2 regions of the Levilactobacillus zymae genome follow, and region 1 is predicted to be linked to the other one. Evidence: predicted binding sites of a transcription regulator. Region 1 holds the regulator's gene; the other holds the start of a gene.
The links. The regulator Rex, encoded in region 1, represses fermentation and respiration genes when NADH is low (regulators of the CRP and FNR family bind a similar motif). The targets are predictions, from matches to a motif close to TTGTGAANTANTTCACAA.

Region 1 (8,971 bases):
AGGACTGTGGTAATTTGCTCAGTACCATAAGCCACGGAGGATAAGGCATCAGAGGATAGCAACGCTAAGGCTTTAAACTTAGTGAGCGCCTGACCGCCTTCGTCCATGGTCTTGAGGGGTTTTCCAATCAAAACCCGCTTTAAATAATGCCACATGACTATTTACTCCTTATCTCCACGAAAATAATAATTCGAAAATCCGGTCATTGGCCGGGCTATTCAACACCACTCGCTTTTGCGAATGCAAACGTCATTCTACTACTTCTAGCTCAACATTACCACAATTCTTAGCGTAAGCAAGCTGCAATTTTGGGACCCATTTTGCCAACCGAAAAAATAAAGCGCTCTCATAAAAAGCAATGCCGTTATCCCCCGTCCCCGTAAGGCTAATCGTGACTCCGCACTAACTAAATTTCCGCTTAATTATCTCACGGATTCGCGCAACCTCGCCGGTTAACCGACGGTGCTTAGGCCGAACTATCTGCCGTTATAATCATTTAAATTATCGGCAATTCCGTACCCACGTTCTCACGGCACACAAAAACACCCCCGCCAATGACGAGGGTGTCTGTGACACATTGTTATGCGTTAAGAACGGTTTTACATCATACCGCCCATGCCGGGTTGTGCGGCTGGGGCAGCTGGTGCTGGGTTCTTTTCTGGCTTTTCAGCGACAACGGCTTCAGTGGTCAACAACAAGGCGGAAACGGAGGCCGCGTTTTGCAGAGCAGAACGGGTAACCTTGGTTGGGTCGGTAATCCCGGCAGCAACCATGTCTTCGTACTTGTCATCGGCAGCGTTGTAACCAACACCTGGCTTTTCACCCTTCAAGTGTTCAACCACAACGGAGCCTTCGACCCCGGCGTTCGTGGCGATTTGACGAACGGGTTCTTCCAACGCGCGCAGCACGATGTTAACCCCGGTCTGTTCGTCGCCTTCAGCCTTCACGGCAGCAACATCCTTGATCACGTTGATCAAAGCAGTCCCACCACCGGCAACGAAGCCTTCTTCAACGGCGGCACGGGTCGCGTTCAAGGCATCTTCAATCCGGTACTTACGTTCCTTCAATTCGGTTTCGGTAGCAGCACCGACCCGAACCACAGCAACACCGCCGGCCAACTTAGCCAAACGTTCCTTCAGCTTGTCACGGTCGAAGTCAGAAGTCGTGTCAGCGATTTGACCCTTGATTTCTTCAACCCGAGCAGCGATTTGGTCCTTGGTACCAGAACCTTCCACGATGGTGGTGTTGTCCTTGGTAACGTTGACCTTTTGGGCTTGACCTAATTGATCGATGGTCGTGTCCTTCAAGTTCAGACCTAAGTCATCGGTAATGACAGTCCCGCCAGTCAGAACGGCGATGTCTTGAAGTTGAGCCTTCCGCCGGTCACCAAAGCCTGGGGCCTTAACGGCAACCACGTTGAAGGTTCCCCGCATCTTGTTCAGAACCAAGGTTGGTAAAGCTTCACCGGTAATGTCATCGGCAATGATCAACAGGGAACGACTTTGTTCAACCACGGATTGTAATAATGGTAAGATATCTTGAATGTTGGCAATCTTCTTGTCGGTAATCAAGATGTATGGGTTGTCCAAGTTAGCTTCCATCTTGTCGTTGTCGGTGACCATGTATTGTGACATGTAGCCACGGTCGAATTGCATTCCTTCAACCACGTCCAAGCTGGTGTCCACCCCACGGGATTCTTCAATGGTGATGACCCCGTCGTTACCAACCTTTTCCATGGCATCCGCAATCAGCGAACCCGTTTCTTTGCTAGCAGAAGAAATAGAAGCGATTTGGGCGATATCGTCCTTGGTCTTCACGTCATGGGACATCTTGTGTAACCCATCAACTGCGGCAGCCGTCGCCTTCTCAATCCCCCGACGGATACCAACTGGGTTAGCACCGGCAGTGACGTTCTTCATTCCTTCGTTCACGATGGCTTGGGTCAGAACCGTTGCGGTCGTGGTCCCATCACCAGCGATGTCGTTGGTCTTGGAAGCAACTTCGGAAACCAGCTTAGCGCCCATGTTTTCAAAGTGGTCTTCTAATTCGATCGACTTCGCAATCGTCACCCCATCGTTCGTGATGGTTGGGTTACCGTAACTTTGTTCCAAAACAACGTTACGTCCCTTAGGTCCTAAGGTGGTCTTCACCGTGTCGGCTAACTTGTCAACACCGGCTAACATTGCGCTACGTGCATCTTCAGAAAACTTCAATTCTTTAGCCATTATTCTAGTTCACCTCATACAAAATTTTTTTAAAAATGAGTTTTTGGATCAATCGTTGGGAAAGAATTAGTCGATAATCGCAACTAAGTCCTTTTCGTGTAAAACAAGGTAAGTCTTGTCTTGGTACTTCACTTCAGTACCGGAATACTTGTCAAACAAAACCTTGTCGCCAACCTTGACGCTTGGCGCAACCTTTTCGCCATTGTCCAACACCCGGCCGTCACCGACTGCAACGACGTTGGCCGTTTGAGGCTTTTCCTGGGCATTACTTGCTAACACAATGCCGCCAACCGTTTCTTCTTGTTCTTGTGGTTGGTCTAAAATGACGCGGTCTCCTAATGGTTTTAACACTTGAATCCCTCCAATAAACTGACTAATTAACTTTAGTTTTAGCACTATTAGCACTTGACTAACATAAGTGCTAATCACAGTTTCTAATATATGATTTTTTGTTTTAAAAATCAAGGAATTTGGCAAACTTTCTTGGTGAGTGCTAATTTGTCCCTATTCTACCTAAACTCCGGCAACGTCCCCACTTATTTCACCCGGAATCTGAGAAACTTAAGGTTTTGCTTACCTTTCCCTAGACCTTCAGTCTAATTCAGCTGGAAAATTCTCGCTTACACTGCGCCATCGCCGAAACGTGCTTACCAGGGGCAACGGGTTCCGCTTAAACCCGATTAGCCAAGTGCGTTGCCATTAACAGGTGCTGGATTTTTGTCCTGAAACTATCGCCATCTGCGGCTGCTGAAACGTGCGACTGACGGGCAGCCGGTTCCGCTTAACCCCGATTAGCCAAGTGCGTTGTCATTAACAGGTGCTGGATTTTTGCCTTAAAATTATCGCCATCTGCGGCCGCTGAAACGTGCTTACCAGGGGCAACGGGTTCCGCTTAACCCCATTTCGGCAATTAGCCAAGCCCAGGCTAATCACCGAAATGACGTTAATGCTCGCCCGCTGACCGCCCCTGGACGCACTCTTATACAAAAAAAGCCGTAATCCTTTCAGACTACGACTCTTGTTTAATCTTTGTGATTGTAATGTTCCAAGAAGTAAATCAAGGTTTGTAATTCGTTGGTCAGATCCACGTTTTGGACCCGCACGCCCTTAGGTACCGTGATGCGTAGCGGCGTGAAGTTCAAGATTCCCTTGATGCCCCCCGCGACCGCTTCGTTTGTGACCTCTTGGGCCACGTCCGATGGGACCGTCAAGATGGCCACTTGGATTTGTTGCTCTTCCAGTTGCGTCCGTAAATCCGTCATCGGATAAATTGGAACCCCGCTTTGGATCGTGTTCGCAATATCCTCGTTAATATCGAACGCCGCACTAATCCGTACGTTGCTATCTTGGTGAAAGTTAAAGTTCAACAACGCGTGACCCATATTTCCGACCCCGATCAACGCCACGTTGGTCAGCCGGTCCTGATTTAAAATCTTGCGGAAGAACTTAATCAGGCTTTCAACGTCGTAGCCGTAACCCCGCTTTCCTAGGGCGCCGAAGTAGGAAAAGTCCCGCCGAATGGTGGCCGAGTCGACCTTTACGGCTTCAGAAAGCTCCGTCGAAGAGACCCGCGTTTTATCGGCATCTAGTAGGATGTTTAAGTAGCGATAATAAATCGGCAATCGTTTCGCCGTCGCGCGTGGAATTTTTTGTTCTGTCAAAGCATGTTACCTCCTAATCAATTATTGCCGGTCATCGCTAAAACCACATCAGTCCCCACGACTTATAGGCTTAACTTATTCGACAATTGTGAAACCTCATTTCCTATAGATTATAGCATATCAGCTAATCTTGTGAAAGAAATTGCAAATAATTATTATCAGCTTTCACAATCTGCATCGGTGAGCAGCGCTTTAAATTATTTCACAAAGTCATCCAAAACGCAATTTTTTATTTACTGAGCCGTTCAGGGGCGACACGATGGGAAAATGCGGGCAATTAACCTGACAATATTTCGGCTTAACTGCACAATATGCTAAAATGTAGAGTATTAATAACCGCAAATTGCGTAAAGGAGGTTGGTTTTGTGATTCTCTTACAAGTCCAACAAGTGACCCGGCGTTTCGGGGCCACCGTCCTCTTCCACGATGTCAATCTCGACGTCGCCGAACACGGACGGGTCGCCTTAGTCGGGCGCAACGGGGCTGGTAAATCCACCCTGATTAAAATGATTGCCGGGGAAACCACCCCCGACGAAGGTCAAATTACCCGTAAACGGGGCCTGACCGTGGGGTATCAAGCCCAAAATGCGGGACTAAATTCCGATAAATCGGTCTGGGACGAAATGCTCACCGTCTTTGCCAAGCAGCGCGCCATGGAACGCAAGATTCACGACCTGGAAGCCCAAATGAGTGATCCCAGCGTGATTGCCGACACCGAACAGTTCGACCAGATCACCAAAACCTACGATCAACTCCAACAGGACTTTAGTGATCAGAACGGCTACGGTTATCAAGCCGAAATTCGCGGCGTGTTGCACGGATTTGAATTTGGCGAGGAATTCTACGATAAACCCATCAGCGAACTCTCCGGGGGCCAACGCACGCAACTGGCCTTGGCCAAACGCCTGCTGGAAAAACCCGATCTCCTCATCCTGGACGAACCCACCAACCACTTAGACGTCGAGACGCTGACCTGGCTAGAAGGTTACCTCCAAGGCTATCCGGGAGCCTTGCTCGTGGTTTCCCATGACCGTTACTTTCTGGACCACGTGGCCACCGAAGTCTACGATATGGCCCGTGGCAGTCTCCATCATTACCCGGGAAATTATTCGCACTTCATCGACGAAAAGGCCCAACGACTCCAACAGGAATGGAAGGAATACGACAAGCAGCAGACCGAAATCTCGAAACTTGAAGACTTTGTCAACCGCAACATTGTCCGTGCTTCCACTACTAAACGGGCCCAAGCGCGGCGCAAACAATTGGAGAAAATGGACCGGCTGGATAAACCCGAAGGGGACGAGAAGGTTGCCCGCTTCACCTTTCGGCCCCACCGTCAAAGCGGCAACGTGGTCCTCGACGTGGTCAACGCCGCGGTCGGGTACGACGGCCAGACCTTGTGCTCGCCCATCAACCTCGACATCAAGAAACACCAGGCCATCGCCATCGTGGGGCCTAACGGGGTGGGCAAATCCACCCTACTCAAAACGATTCTCGGGAAGATTCCGGCACTCAAGGGCCAGATCATCTTCGGTACCGGCGTGGACACCGGTTACTACGACCAGGACCAGGCCAACTTGCACGACAAGAAGACCGTTTTGCACGAGCTTTGGGACGACCACCCCACGACACCCGAGGGCGATATCCGCTCGATCCTGGGTAGCTTCCTGTTTACCGGCGCCGACGTCGACAAGACCGTTCACAGCCTAAGTGGGGGCGAAAAAGCTCGGTTACTTTTGACTAAGCTGGCCCTGCGTCACGACAACTTCTTGATGCTCGACGAACCCACCAACCACTTGGACATCGACAGCCGCGAGGTTTTGGAAACGGCTTTAAACGAATTTGACGGCACCATCCTGTTCGTCTCTCACGACCGGTACTTCATCAACCAGGTGGCCAACCAGGTCATCGAACTGAGTCCAGACGGGACGACCCGTTACCTGGGGAACTACGACTACTACGTGGACAAAAAGGCCGAGCAGGACGCTTACGCGGCCAAAGAAGCCGCCGAAGCCGAAGCGGCCCACCCCACGGTCGCCGCACCCAAGCAAACGCAGGTCGACTACCAGCAACAAAAAGAACACCAAAAAGTCAAACGCAAGCTATCCCGACAGGTCGACGCCCTCGAAGCACAGATGGCCAAATTGGAAGCCCAAAAGGCCGATATCGAAAAAACCATGAGTCAGCCCGACTACTTTAACGACGTCGAGAAACTGGGAGACCTGCAGCAACAGTTGGACGCCACCAACCAGGAACTCAACACCGTCGAAGACGACTGGACCAATAAAAGCTTAGAACTCGAAGACTTTACCGATTAATCCTTAACGCCAAAAAGGTCAACCCCTCCCGAGAGTAGTTCTCGCGAGGGGCTGACCTTTTTTAGTACCTATTTTAACTTAAACTTACTTCGCCGCGTCCGCGACCCAGTCAAATTCCAGACTCGGATCGGCATTTAACGTCGCGTCCGCGAAGACCCCGTGCCGGTACGCCACATTGGCAAAGGCACCGATCATCGCGGCGTTATCGCCACATAACTTCAACGGTGCTTTGACCAAGTGGGTTCCGTTAACGGTTGCCAGGTCGTGGTCCAACCGTTCTCGCAGGCCCCGATTAGCGGCCACCCCACCGGCTAAGATCAGCTGGTGAACCGGATAGTCCCGTAAAGCCCGCAAAGTTTTTTCGGCTAGCACGTCAACTACGGCCTGCTGGAAGCTCGCCGCCAAGTCGTGCTTATCAAGCGTTTCACCAATCTGGTCGGCGTGGTGGGTGGTATTGATGAAGGCACTCTTCAACCCACTAAAGCTAAAGTCGAAGTTATCGTCCTTCTCCATCGCCCGCGGGAAGTGGAAGGTGTCGTGCCCCTGGTGAGCCCATTCGTCGACCGTCTTTCCCGCCGGATAGTTGACCCCCATCACCCGACCGACCTTGTCATAGGCTTCACCAGCCGCGTCATCACGGGTCTCCCCGATGATTTCGAATTGGTTTTCGGCGGGCATGTAAACTAGTTCCGTATGCCCTCCGGAAACCAACAACGCCATGGCCGGAAACTCGATGGGTTCCACGTAGCGGGCCGCATAGATATGGCCAGCCATGTGGTTAACCGGAATCAACGGTAAATTATGCGCAAAGGCTACCGTTTTAGCGGCGGTCACCCCAATGAGCAACGCGCCCACCAGGCCGGGTCCGTACGTGACGGCCACGGCATCGAGGTCGGCGTAAGTGACGCCCGCTTCCTGCAGCGCATCCTTGATGCACAAGGTGACCTCTTCGATGTGATGCCGACTAGCCACTTCGGGAACCACCCCGCCAAATCGTTGGTGACTCTTGATTTGAGTCGCCACAATGTTGGACAAGATCTTGTGACCGTCTTCGATCACGGCCACACTGGTTTCATCACAACTTGATTCAAACGCTAGAATTAAATTTCGCTTATCCGTTGGACTCACTCCTTCTAATTTTCTCCGGAAAAAACGCGCGGACGCTGCCGCGCGTAATCTATGCCTAGTTATGAGCTTGTGCTTCCTGTGCGTTTTGGGTGTCCGAGACTTTAGCCGTTTCCAAGTTTAAGACCATATCCGCTGCATCTTCGTGATCACCGAAGTAATACCCCCGCTTGATCCCCGTTTGTTGAAAGCTCAGATCCTGATACAGGTGTTGGGCCTGCTGATTCGAGACCCGCACTCCCAGACTAACGGTCTTGTAATTGAGACGTTGCGCCTTTTTAATCATGATATTGAGCAGAAAGCGTCCCAATCCCCGGTTTTGATAATCCGGTAGCACCGCAATGTTGGTGATGTGGGCGTCTCTGGTCCGTTCATCAAAAGTACTCCCAATAAACGCTAGTAACCGGTCGTTCTTCCGAATAACCAGATACAAGCGGTCCTTGTCTCGTCGCAATTCATTCGCAAAGGCCGTCGAATCCCAGGGGGCCTTACCGGCGTAAACGGCCCGTTCAATTTCAATCATCTCTGGAATGTCGGTAAACAGGGCCTTCGCCACAAAATACGTGACTCCGTTAATCTCAACCTGATGATTTTTGACGCCCAGGGCTTCTTCCCGTACGATTTCCCGCCGACTACCAAAAACGTTTTTATACCAAATTTTAAATTTTTTCAACATATGATTGGTTATCCTCTTTTGGGTTCTTCGCGCGCCATTCGGCTTCCGCTTGGGTCAAACGCAAATAATTCGGTACGAACCGATCGACATCCTTAACCGGCGCTAGGTGTTGTCCCAACAGACCGATGGTGGCCACCTGGGGCAGGTTCACCCACGCACTGACGGTGGGCGTAGCCGCCGAAATAGTGGTGGCAATCAGGTCGCTAAAGTGACTGGCATCACCTAAGAACCAGACGGGTTCCGCGTATTCCTTAACGGCCGCCAAAAAGGCCGTCACGTCGGTATGGGCATCCGCAATAACTGGCACGGGAGCCCCTTCGTGAATTCGGTAGAGCCCCGCAAAGACGTTTTGGTTCCGCGCGTCAAACATGGGGGCCACCAGAGCGCCCTCAACCGGCACGTTAGCCGCTAAGGTCGCCAAACTCGATACGGCCACCAAATCGATATTTAACGTCGAGGCCAACGTCTTGGCCGTCGTCACAGCAATCCGAATGCCCGTATAGGAACCCGGTCCCGCCGCCACCACGATCCGATCGAGATCGGTGGGCTGGAGATCCGCCATCTTTAATAACCGCTCAATCTCGGGTAACAAGTATTCCGCGTGCTTTTGGTGGACCGTTACCGTAATCGTCGCCAAGACCGTCTCATCTTCTAAAACGGCGACACTTAACGGTCGATTAGACGTATCAATTGCTAAAACTTTCATCTTTTACTGGGTCCCCCTCAACGTATTAACGCGACCAGATGCTAAGAGCGGCGCGCTAAATTCGCTGCACCGCTCCGTCAACTATTTCGCGCTGGTGGCCCCGCACCGGTAGTTCAGGACCAGTTCATTCTATTTATTCAGTTTACTATACTACCACAAAGTCTGGTCGGCCACACCCATTACGGGCGTTTAGGCAAATTTTAGACGTTCTGCCACCCAACCGTGGCGATGGCCGCAATGGTCTCGCCAATCATGATTCG
Region 2 (8,971 bases), 760 kb from region 1:
GACCTTTGGTTCCGTGGTTATGGCCGTGTCGTTAGGGATTCTAGCTGTGATGAACTTTACCATGAGTATTCACGCGACGGCTATCCCGACCATGATTCTGATTGGAATCTACATCTTCGGGTTCGCCATTTCCTGGGGCCCAATTGCCTGGGTTCTGATTGGGGAAATCTTCCCGTTGAGCGTGCGGGGAATCGGGTCGTCCATCGGCTCAGCGGCCAACTGGATTGGCAACTTCTTGGTTTCCCAGTTCTTCTTGGTCCTGCTGGATGCCTTTCACAACAACGTCGGCGGCCCGTTTGCCATCTTCGCCGTGTTCGCGGTCTTATCGCTGTTCTTCGTCCACTTCTTGGTTCCCGAAACCCGGGGCAAGTCGCTGGAACAGATTGAAATGGATCTGCGGCACGATAACTAAACCAGAGACAATGACGGAAACGATTGCCGCGCCACCGACACAGTGGCCAACGATCGTTTCTTTTTTTGGCTGAAGTCGCCAATGGCGGCCACGTGATTTTCTGCTAAAGTTGACCCTTATTGGCAAAAAGAGAGGAAGCTCGCACCATGACAAAATTGACACGACAACTGGGCCTCGTGACCCTGATTTTACTGGGGTTAGGTGGCGTCACCACGTCTGCCACGGCTAGTGCCCGGACCAGCACTAAATCGCCACTAGCGGCGGCGGTTACGGCCAGCGTCACGGAGACCGAACCTACGGCCGTGCGCCCCGCTTACCAGCACGTGGTTCGGGTCCAAACCCACCGCGCCCAACAGCTCAATTCCTAATGTCTAGACCCAAAGAACGCCCAACTCCGAATCGAGTTGGGCGTTCTTTTAAATGATTACATGACGTATTGTTTAGAGAATCTGAATCTTGTGAGCGTAGCAGGTGTCGATCATGTCTTGCGGCCAAACACTAGCTTGCACTTCACCCACGTGGGCCTTACCCAACAAGAGCATGCATAGCCGGGATTGGCCGATCCCGCCCCCGATGGTGTAGGGGAGTTCGCCGTTTAACAGCATCTTGTGAAACGGCAGGGTCGCCCGGTCTTCAGCGTCCGCTTCCTTTAATTGGGCGCGCATCGATTCTTCACTGACCCGGATCCCCATGCTGGAGATTTCCAAGGCGTGTTGCAGCGGTTCGTACCAGAAGAGGATGTCGCCGTTGAGTTGCCAGTCGTCGTAGTCGGGAGCCCGGCCGTCGTGACGCTTGCCACTCTTAAGCTTACCACCGATCTGCATCAAGAAGACGGCCCCGTAACGCTTAGTGATGGCGTCTTCGCGTTCCTTGGGCGTCAGGGTTGGAAATTCGTCTTCGAGTTCTTGGGTCGTGACGAAGTAAATGTCGTCGGGTAAATGGTGGACGGCTTTAGGGAACTTGTACCAGACCTCGTGTTCCATGTGCTTGATGACCTTGAAGATGGTCCGCACCGTGGCTTCGAGAGTCGCCGTGGTCCGTTCTTCCTTAGCGATGATCTTTTCCCAGTCCCACTGGTCGACGTAAATCGAGTGGATGTTATCCAGGTTTTCGTCCTTCCGAATGGCGTTCATGTTGGTGTACAGGCCACTGTGCATCTTAAAGCCGTACCGCTTTAAGGCCAGGCGTTTCCACTTGGCTAAGGAGTGGACGATTTCGATGGTCTTACCGGGCATGTCCTGCATGGTGAAGGAAACCGGCTTTTCGATGCCGTTTAAGTTATCGTTCAACCCGGTGCCCTTTTCGACAAACATGGGGGCGGATAACCGCGTTAAATTCAATTCCTTCCCGAATTCGTCTTGGAAGGTTTCACGGATGTAACGAATTGCCTTTTGCGTTTCAATCACGTCTAGTTTTGGATCGTAGTCCTTGGGAATAATTAAGTCCATAAGCGCACACTCCTTAAAAGTTTAGAATCAAGTTAATCACAAAATAAAAAAGTCTCCCGTCCCCAATACAGGGACGAAAGACTTTTCGCGGTACCACCCAGATTGCCTATCTCAAATAGGCCACCTCAAATAAGAGCACAACCATGCTCCACCGCTGGTAACGTACCGGTCAACGTCTAAACCTACTCTCCGCACGGGATTTCAGCCAGAAACCTAAGAAAGGGTTATTCAGCTAACTCAAAGTCTGGGTTGGGTTTTCACTAGTCCCAATTCACTGTCAGGATGAAGAAGCTTACTCTGCTTTCTTTTCGCTTTTATCTTGTTGCCAATAACAATAACACTAAAAAATAAAAAGTAAACGAGAAATTTGAAATTAATTAGAGTTATGGCTGATTTTTAATGATTTGGGCGGGGCCCGGAACCCGCAAATAACCTAGATTTGACGGGGATTGGTCGTTAATATTCGGGTCTAGAAAAAATTTACTTAAAATCTAGCAAAATTGGTCTATACCGTGATGACTGGCCTAGGAAAGATTCGGTCAATTTAGGGCAGCAGGGGCAAGACCTGGTCGAGGGTGGTGACCATCTGGGTGGGGCGAACGACGGTGGTGGGGGTCGCCTGGTCGCGGTTAACCCAGATAGACGGCCAGCCCAGTTGGTCGGCGGGCACGATGTCGCTGGCGTAGCCCTGGGCGATGTGCCAATGATTAGTGGTGGTTAAGCCGTATTCCTGCGCGATGGTCCGAAAGAAGTGCAGGTCCGGCTTATAGGCGTGGACGTCCTCGGCGGTCCAGACGTCAAACGGCACGGTCAACGCCGCGGCGTTGGCGTCAATGATGTCCCACGACGAATTGGACATCATGATTAGGTGGTAGCCGCGTTGTTGGAGGGCCTTGAGGGTTGCAATCACTTCGGGAAACGGCGTCAGGCTGCGGTGAGCGATCAGAACGTCGACGTAGTAGCGTTCAAATTGCGAACTGGTAATCCAGATGAATTAGGTTGTTGCGGGTCAGAAGCGCGTAGTCCAGGTAGGGGTGCATGTTGTTGCGGTCGTCCTGGTAGGCGATGAAACGCTGGCGGGCCAGCTTGGGGGCCACACCAAGCTTAGTGGCGGCCGTTTCGATGGCGGCGTAAGTGGCTTCTTCGTTTAACAGGGTACCGTAGCAGTCAAAGGTGAGGTATTTTTGAGACATTTGATCAGCTCCTTAATCACCATCAGTATAAACAAAAAACTGCCGGTTGCCCGACAGTTTCATGGAATATCAATCAATCTTTAAAATTATTCAGCGTCGTAAGCAGCTTGGAAGATCTTGATGATGTCTTCCTTGGTTCCCTTACGAGGGTTGGAGAAGGCGTTACCGTCCTTCAAGGCGTTTTCGGCCATCAGTTCGAAGTCTTCTGGCTTAGCACCGATTTCCTTGATGGACTTTGGAATACCAACGTCTTGGCTCATCTGCTTCATGGCCTTGATGGCTAATTCGGCAGCGTCACGCGTGGATAAGCCGTCGGTGTTTTCACCCATGATCTTGGCTAATTCAGCGAACCGTTCTGGGCAGGCGATGATGTTGTATTCTTCCACGTATGGGAGTAACAGCGCACAGCAGACACCGTGGGGTGCGTCATATTGACCACCTAATTGGTGCGCCATGGCGTGCACGTAACCCAAGTTGGCGTTGTTGAAGGCCATCCCGGCTAACATTTCGGCTTCGACCATCTTGGTCCGAGCTTCCAGGTTGTGGCCGTTAGCAACGGCTTCACGTAAGGACGTTTCAATCAACTTGATGGCTTCCACACATTGGGAGTCGGTGATTGGGTTGTGGTCCACGGACACGTAAGGTTCGATGGATTGCACGAAAGCGTCCATCCCGGTAGCGGCCGTTAAGCCCTTAGGGACGTCCAACATCAACGATGGGTCGTTGAAGGAAACCAACGGAATGTTCCGCCATGAAACGACCACGAACTTCAAGTGGGTTTCTTCGTTAGTGATCACGGCGTGACGGGTCAGTTCGGAACCGGTCCCGGCGGTCGTGTTTACGGCGATCAATGGTGGTAAGGCCTTGTCGAGCGTTTCGATCCCGGCCAACTTAGTGATGTCGTCACCGTTGGTCAAGATGATTCCGGCACCCTTACCAGTATCGTGGGCGGACCCACCACCAACCGTGATGATGGAGTCGGCACCGGAGTCTTGGTAAAGCTTCTTAACTTCTTTGATGTTGCGAATCTTTGGGTTTGGTTCGACGTTGTTGTAAACCACGTAATCAACCCCGGCGGCCTTTAATGACGCTAAGGTCTGTTGAACGGCGCCACCCTTTAAACCTTCGAGGAATTTGTCCGTGACGATCACGGGCTTCTTCATCCCCAACATTTTTGCACGTTCACCAATTTTAGTAATTACACCAGGGCCAAAAAAGTTGACACTGGGCATCAGAAAATCATAACTACGTTCAGCCATTTTACAAATGCCTTCTTTCGGAAGTTTTGAAAATCTTTGATACCTATTTCACAACGTAATTATAACCGATAGGCTTACAGTTCGCAACCGGTTTCACTAAAAAGTTTGTAAAGTCAGCGTTAAAAGGGGCAACGAGTGCGGTTGTCCCTAGGGGTTCGTCATTTTTAATTTTTTATTGGTCGCTTTCATTGAATGCAACCATTAAGGAAAAGACAAACAAGCCAGTTTCATTTTTCGACGTGCAGTGGGTCATTAGAGCAGCAAAAACGTTTCGCTAACGCAAACGTTTTTGGGGTGGCTGGCGTTAAAAAGTGGGTATAATGGGGGCGACCGATCGCGGTCATTGGGAGGAACGACAGGCAAAGTTTAAAGACACATCGCCAAGCGGAAAACGCCGCGTGGAAGACGATCCAAACCCAGGAGTTACGCAAACTCCGGAGCGCCCAACAACACCTGTGGTTCAACGTGGGCGCCTACTTGTTGATTTCGGTCATCGAATTTTATCTGGCCATCATCGGCCATTCACAGACGCTGCGGGCCGACGCCTTCAATAACCTTGCCGGCATCATTTCGGCGGCGTTATTGCTGGTGGGGATCTTCATCGCCCGCGACATCGACGACGATGATTTGATGGGGCAACCCCTACCCCAAGACCTGCAAAAAACGGGACAACGCCTGTAACTGACACGGTTTCACTACGAGACGGTCTTCACCCTGATTACGGGAATCGTGATGGTCGCCATCGCCGTGAGCGTCATCTACGGTGGCTTGAAGAGCCTGGTCAAACCGGCAACGCAGGAGATTCCCCGGCCCATCACGTTGGTCGGGGCGGCCATCGCTATGGGCATCATGCTGATTGTCTGGTGGTTCAACCGGCAGGGGGGCCGCAAGCTCAACAACGCGGCGTTGACGGCTGCCGCCCAGGACAGCCTGAGCGACGCGTTGACCAGTCTGGGCACGTTGGTCGCCATTGGTGGCGCGCTGTGGTTTCGGGTGACCTGGCTGGATGGCGTGGCCAGTATCGTCGTCGGCTTCTTCATCCTGGCGGCGGGGATTCAGATTTTTCGCGAGAGTAGTTTGAATCTAGCCGATTATTTTGATCCCCAGGCCGAAGCCCAGTTTCGGGCGGCCATCGAGCAACACGCGCAGGTGGTCCGCGTCGAGGAGCTCAACGCGCACTATAGTGGCAACATGGTCACGCTGGACGTGATCATCGCCGTCGACGCTCACATGGAGGTTCAAGATAGCTACCGGTTGGGTGAGGAAATCGAAGCCCAGATGCGCCGGCAATTTGGCATCGTCGACACCGACGTGATGGCGGTGCCGGCCACCAGTGAAGAGCAACGAGGCCGGTAAATTTTAGTAAAAATCAGTCAAGCGACCTTATCCCTGAATTGGGGATAAGGTCGCTTTGTGTTAAGGATTTAATCGGTCGGGCCCGCAAAATAGGGTTCCGTGATGGTCAGGGTCGCTTGGTCTAAGTCCAAGCGCGCCGTGGCGCCGTACGGGAGTGCCGTCCGTGGGTAAGCGTGGCCGAAGTTGAGGTTGGTCATGAGGGGCGTCTGTAAGTCGGCGGTGACCGCCTGTAGCACCCGGCAGTAGTCGGGATAGTAGACCTCGTCTTGGGGCTTGCCCGTGATGATGGCGGCTGCGGCCCCCAAGATACCGGCGGCTTTTAGATGTTCCAACATAGCTTGGTAGGCCGCCGGGGTGGGCCGTTCTTCGCTGGTTTCCAAGAAGAGAACCTTCCCCGCAAAGTCGGCGGCACTGGGAAGCAGATGGTAGCGGGCGTTAACGGTGGGCTCGTCGGGAAAGCGCGTGTCGGTCAGCAGGCTGTTCAGACTGTCGAGACAGCCGCCCAATAAGGGACCGGTCACTTGTCCGTGGCCGCGTAAGACCTGGTAGCCCCGTGTTTCGGGATGACTGATGCGGAGGGTATCGAGGGCCGCGGGCGAGAAATCGGTGCGCTCCTGGTACCAGACGGGACTACTGGTAATGGCCGTCGTGGCGGGATTGGTGAAGTAGTGGCGTAGCGTCTGAGCCGTGTACGGCAGCAAATCGGGTCCCAGTTCGGCCAGGTCGTTGAGCAGGTTGGGACCGTAGTAGGTGGTTAGCCCCAGTTGATAGAGCATCAGGTGGTCGACCGTGGTGTCCGAAAAACCGGTGAAGAGTTTGGGATGCGCCGTGACGGCCGTGCGAAAGTCGGGGTCGTCGAGTAAGAACGGGGCCAACCGGTAGGTATCGTTCCCCCCGATGGCACAGATAATCCCGCGAATTTGCGGGTCTAAGAGGGCCGCGGGATGTGCCGCCAGGTAAGCGGTCCCCTTGAGGCTGTTCGGCATACAAACGGGCGTGAGGCCGAGTTGACGCAGGCGGTCTTTTCCGCGGGCCAGTTCGTGAGCGGCGAACGGTTCACCCAGTGTGCCGGCCGATAAGCTGACGATGGCGACCGCGTCCCCGCGCTGCAATGGTGCTGGTTTGAACATGAACATCCCTCCAAACGAAAAAGTTAGTCCCCAGTCTACGCTTGAGCCCGGCCTTTGCCAAGGGTTACCAAAAAGTGCCTACTCGTCAAATCGCGGCTCAACGGTTAAACTAGTTAAAAACGACAGGGGGAACCGGAAAATGGCGAAGAAAACCTACAATATCGGCGTGGAAGCCACCTTAGACGTGATCAGTGGTAAATGGAAACCGCAACTGCTCTGCCACCTGAGCGTGCGGCCGCAGCGTACCTGCGATTTGCGTCAGGAACTCCCGGAAATCTCCCAGAAAGTTCTGACCCAACAGTTGCGCGAATTAATGGATGACGGCATCGTCCAGCGCCAGGTCTACGGTGAACGGGCTCCCTTTAAGGTGGTTTACACGCTGACGCCCATGGGCCGGTCGTTGGGCACCGTTCTGGTCCAGATGTCGATCTGGGGCGAACACCACGTCGACGAACTCCGGGAAACCGGCGTCCGTGATGTCCGGGTCCAAAACGACCACACCGGGTTTGAGCACTTATTACAGGCAAATTAAGGATATGAAGAAAGGCGTCCCGTCAGCTGACGGGGCGCCTTTGGCGTTTAAGATTAACGAGTAATGACCACCTTGCCAGTGGTTTGACGGGTCGCCACCTGGTCGAGGGCGGCCTGTGTTTGTTCCAGCGAATAGGTCGCCGCCACCGTGGGCGTCAGGTGCAGGTTGGCTATCCAGTCACTGATGTGGCGGAGTTGGGATCCGTCGGCGTGGACCAACATGAAGCGGTACTGCTTGTGTTGGCGGTGGGCTTGGAGCGTCAGGTTTAGTCCGGCGGCGCCAAAGATGAGCCGCCGGGGCAACGAGTAATCCTGCTGACAAGCGAATTTCCAATTGGGTAGGGCCGCTAGGGAGACCAGGGTCCCGTGGCGGCGTAAAATCTTTAGCTCGGCGGGGATGGCGTTACGGCCCTGCGTATCGATGACGGCGTCAAAGTCGTGTAGCTCGGTGGCAAAGTCGGTGGTGCGGTCATCGAGCACCCGTTCGGCGCCCAAGGCTTTGAGGCTAGTGACGGCTTGTGAACTGGCGCTGGTAGTCACCCGGATGCCGAGTTTGTGGGCAAACGGGATGGCGAACAGGCCAAAGCCATCGGCCCCGTGAGGCAGAAACAGCTGGTCGCCGGTCTTTAGGGAAAGTTCCTCGGTCAGTGCCTGGTAAGCGGCGAGGGCGGCCGAGGGGACCGCGGCGGCCTGTTCGAAGGTTAGTCCCGCGGGAATCGGGGCCCAACAGTCGGCCGCCACCGCCACGCGTTCGGCGAAGGCCCCCATTTGGGCGTGCGGTAAGCGCGCGTACACGGCTTGGCCCACGCTAAAGGTGGTGACATCAGCGCCCACCTTTAAAACGGTTCCCGCGACCTCGCTTCCTAACGTAAAAGGGAGTTTGGTAGGGAGAATTGGCGCCACGACCCCGGTGGCGAAGCGAACGTCGTTTAAGTTAACGCCGGCGGCCTGGACCTCGACCAAGATGTCGGTGGGCCCCACGGTGGGTTCGGGAACGTCGTTGAGCGCGACCCAGTGTTGACGATTGTAATGGGTAACCTGAATAGCTTGCATGGAACGTCCTTCCTTTAAGCGAAGTGTCACAGCGGTCTAAGTTGGGAACTCTCCCGTCCCCGGTGGCCCGGAAGCTTTAGTGCGCAGGGATCGAAGTACCCGCTGATGGGCCGCTAAATCTAGTTTAAATGATTAATCTATTTTAGTAGAAATTAATTGGTTACGCAAGCTAAAGGTTTTGGGGCTGTGGCGTTGGCGTAGCTTTTGGGGCACTTTAAAGTGCCTTCTTTTTTTCTGAACGTCAACCGGTAGACTAAGGGTCAAGGAGGTGGCTGATGACAACCGAACCAATTGGCTTACGGGTGGTGCGTACCCTGATCACGTGTCCCGCCCAGTGGCGCATTCTCTTGAGTCTAACCACGAGCCCGCAAAGTAGTCGGGCGCTGTGGTGTCAGTTACCACTCAAGGAGCGTCGCTGTGGGGCCCGTGCGTGCTGGCATCTATGGCGGCAACACCTGATTGTGTTTCACGTGGAACAATGGGCGTGGGGGCTTTCGCCGACGGGTGAGAGTCTGCGCCCCATCTTACAACAAATCTTGACCTGTCAACGGGAGGAATCGAAATGACTTATGCATTTATGCAACCTTAT

Region 2: RI501_RS00950 (iron-containing alcohol dehydrogenase) is a predicted target of Rex. The motif match lies at 4,349-4,366, and genes of this name have one in related genera.

The regions. Positions count from the first base shown of each region.
Region 1 is NZ_JAVLAS010000001.1:983,914-992,884, reverse strand. Features, by position in the region: gene RI501_RS04465 (APC family permease) at 1-155, opposite strand, end outside; gene groL (chaperonin GroEL) at 600-2,225, opposite strand; gene groES (co-chaperone GroES) at 2,292-2,576, opposite strand; gene RI501_RS04450 (redox-sensing transcriptional repressor Rex) at 3,248-3,886, opposite strand; gene RI501_RS04445 (ABC-F family ATP-binding cassette domain-containing protein) at 4,252-6,204, shown strand; gene tsaD (tRNA (adenosine(37)-N6)-threonylcarbamoyltransferase complex transferase subunit TsaD) at 6,289-7,332, opposite strand; gene rimI (ribosomal protein S18-alanine N-acetyltransferase) at 7,388-8,005, opposite strand; gene tsaB (tRNA (adenosine(37)-N6)-threonylcarbamoyltransferase complex dimerization subunit type 1 TsaB) at 7,989-8,711, opposite strand; gene RI501_RS04425 (acyl-[acyl-carrier-protein] thioesterase) at 8,912-8,971, opposite strand, start outside.
Region 2 is NZ_JAVLAS010000001.1:228,081-237,051, reverse strand. Features, by position in the region: partial or broken gene RI501_RS00975 (MFS transporter) at 1-412, shown strand, start outside; gene RI501_RS00970 (hypothetical protein) at 559-780, shown strand; gene asnA (aspartate--ammonia ligase) at 853-1,860, opposite strand; gene RI501_RS00960 (HAD family hydrolase) at 2,405-2,788, opposite strand; gene RI501_RS00955 (HAD family hydrolase) at 2,826-3,053, opposite strand; gene RI501_RS00950 (iron-containing alcohol dehydrogenase) at 3,140-4,312, opposite strand; partial or broken gene RI501_RS00945 (cation diffusion facilitator family transporter) at 4,655-5,668, shown strand; gene RI501_RS00940 (S66 family peptidase) at 5,737-6,798, opposite strand; gene RI501_RS00935 (winged helix-turn-helix transcriptional regulator) at 6,938-7,330, shown strand; gene RI501_RS00930 (NADP-dependent oxidoreductase) at 7,384-8,382, opposite strand; gene RI501_RS00925 (hypothetical protein) at 8,658-8,948, shown strand; gene RI501_RS00920 (NADH-dependent flavin oxidoreductase) at 8,945-8,971, shown strand, end outside.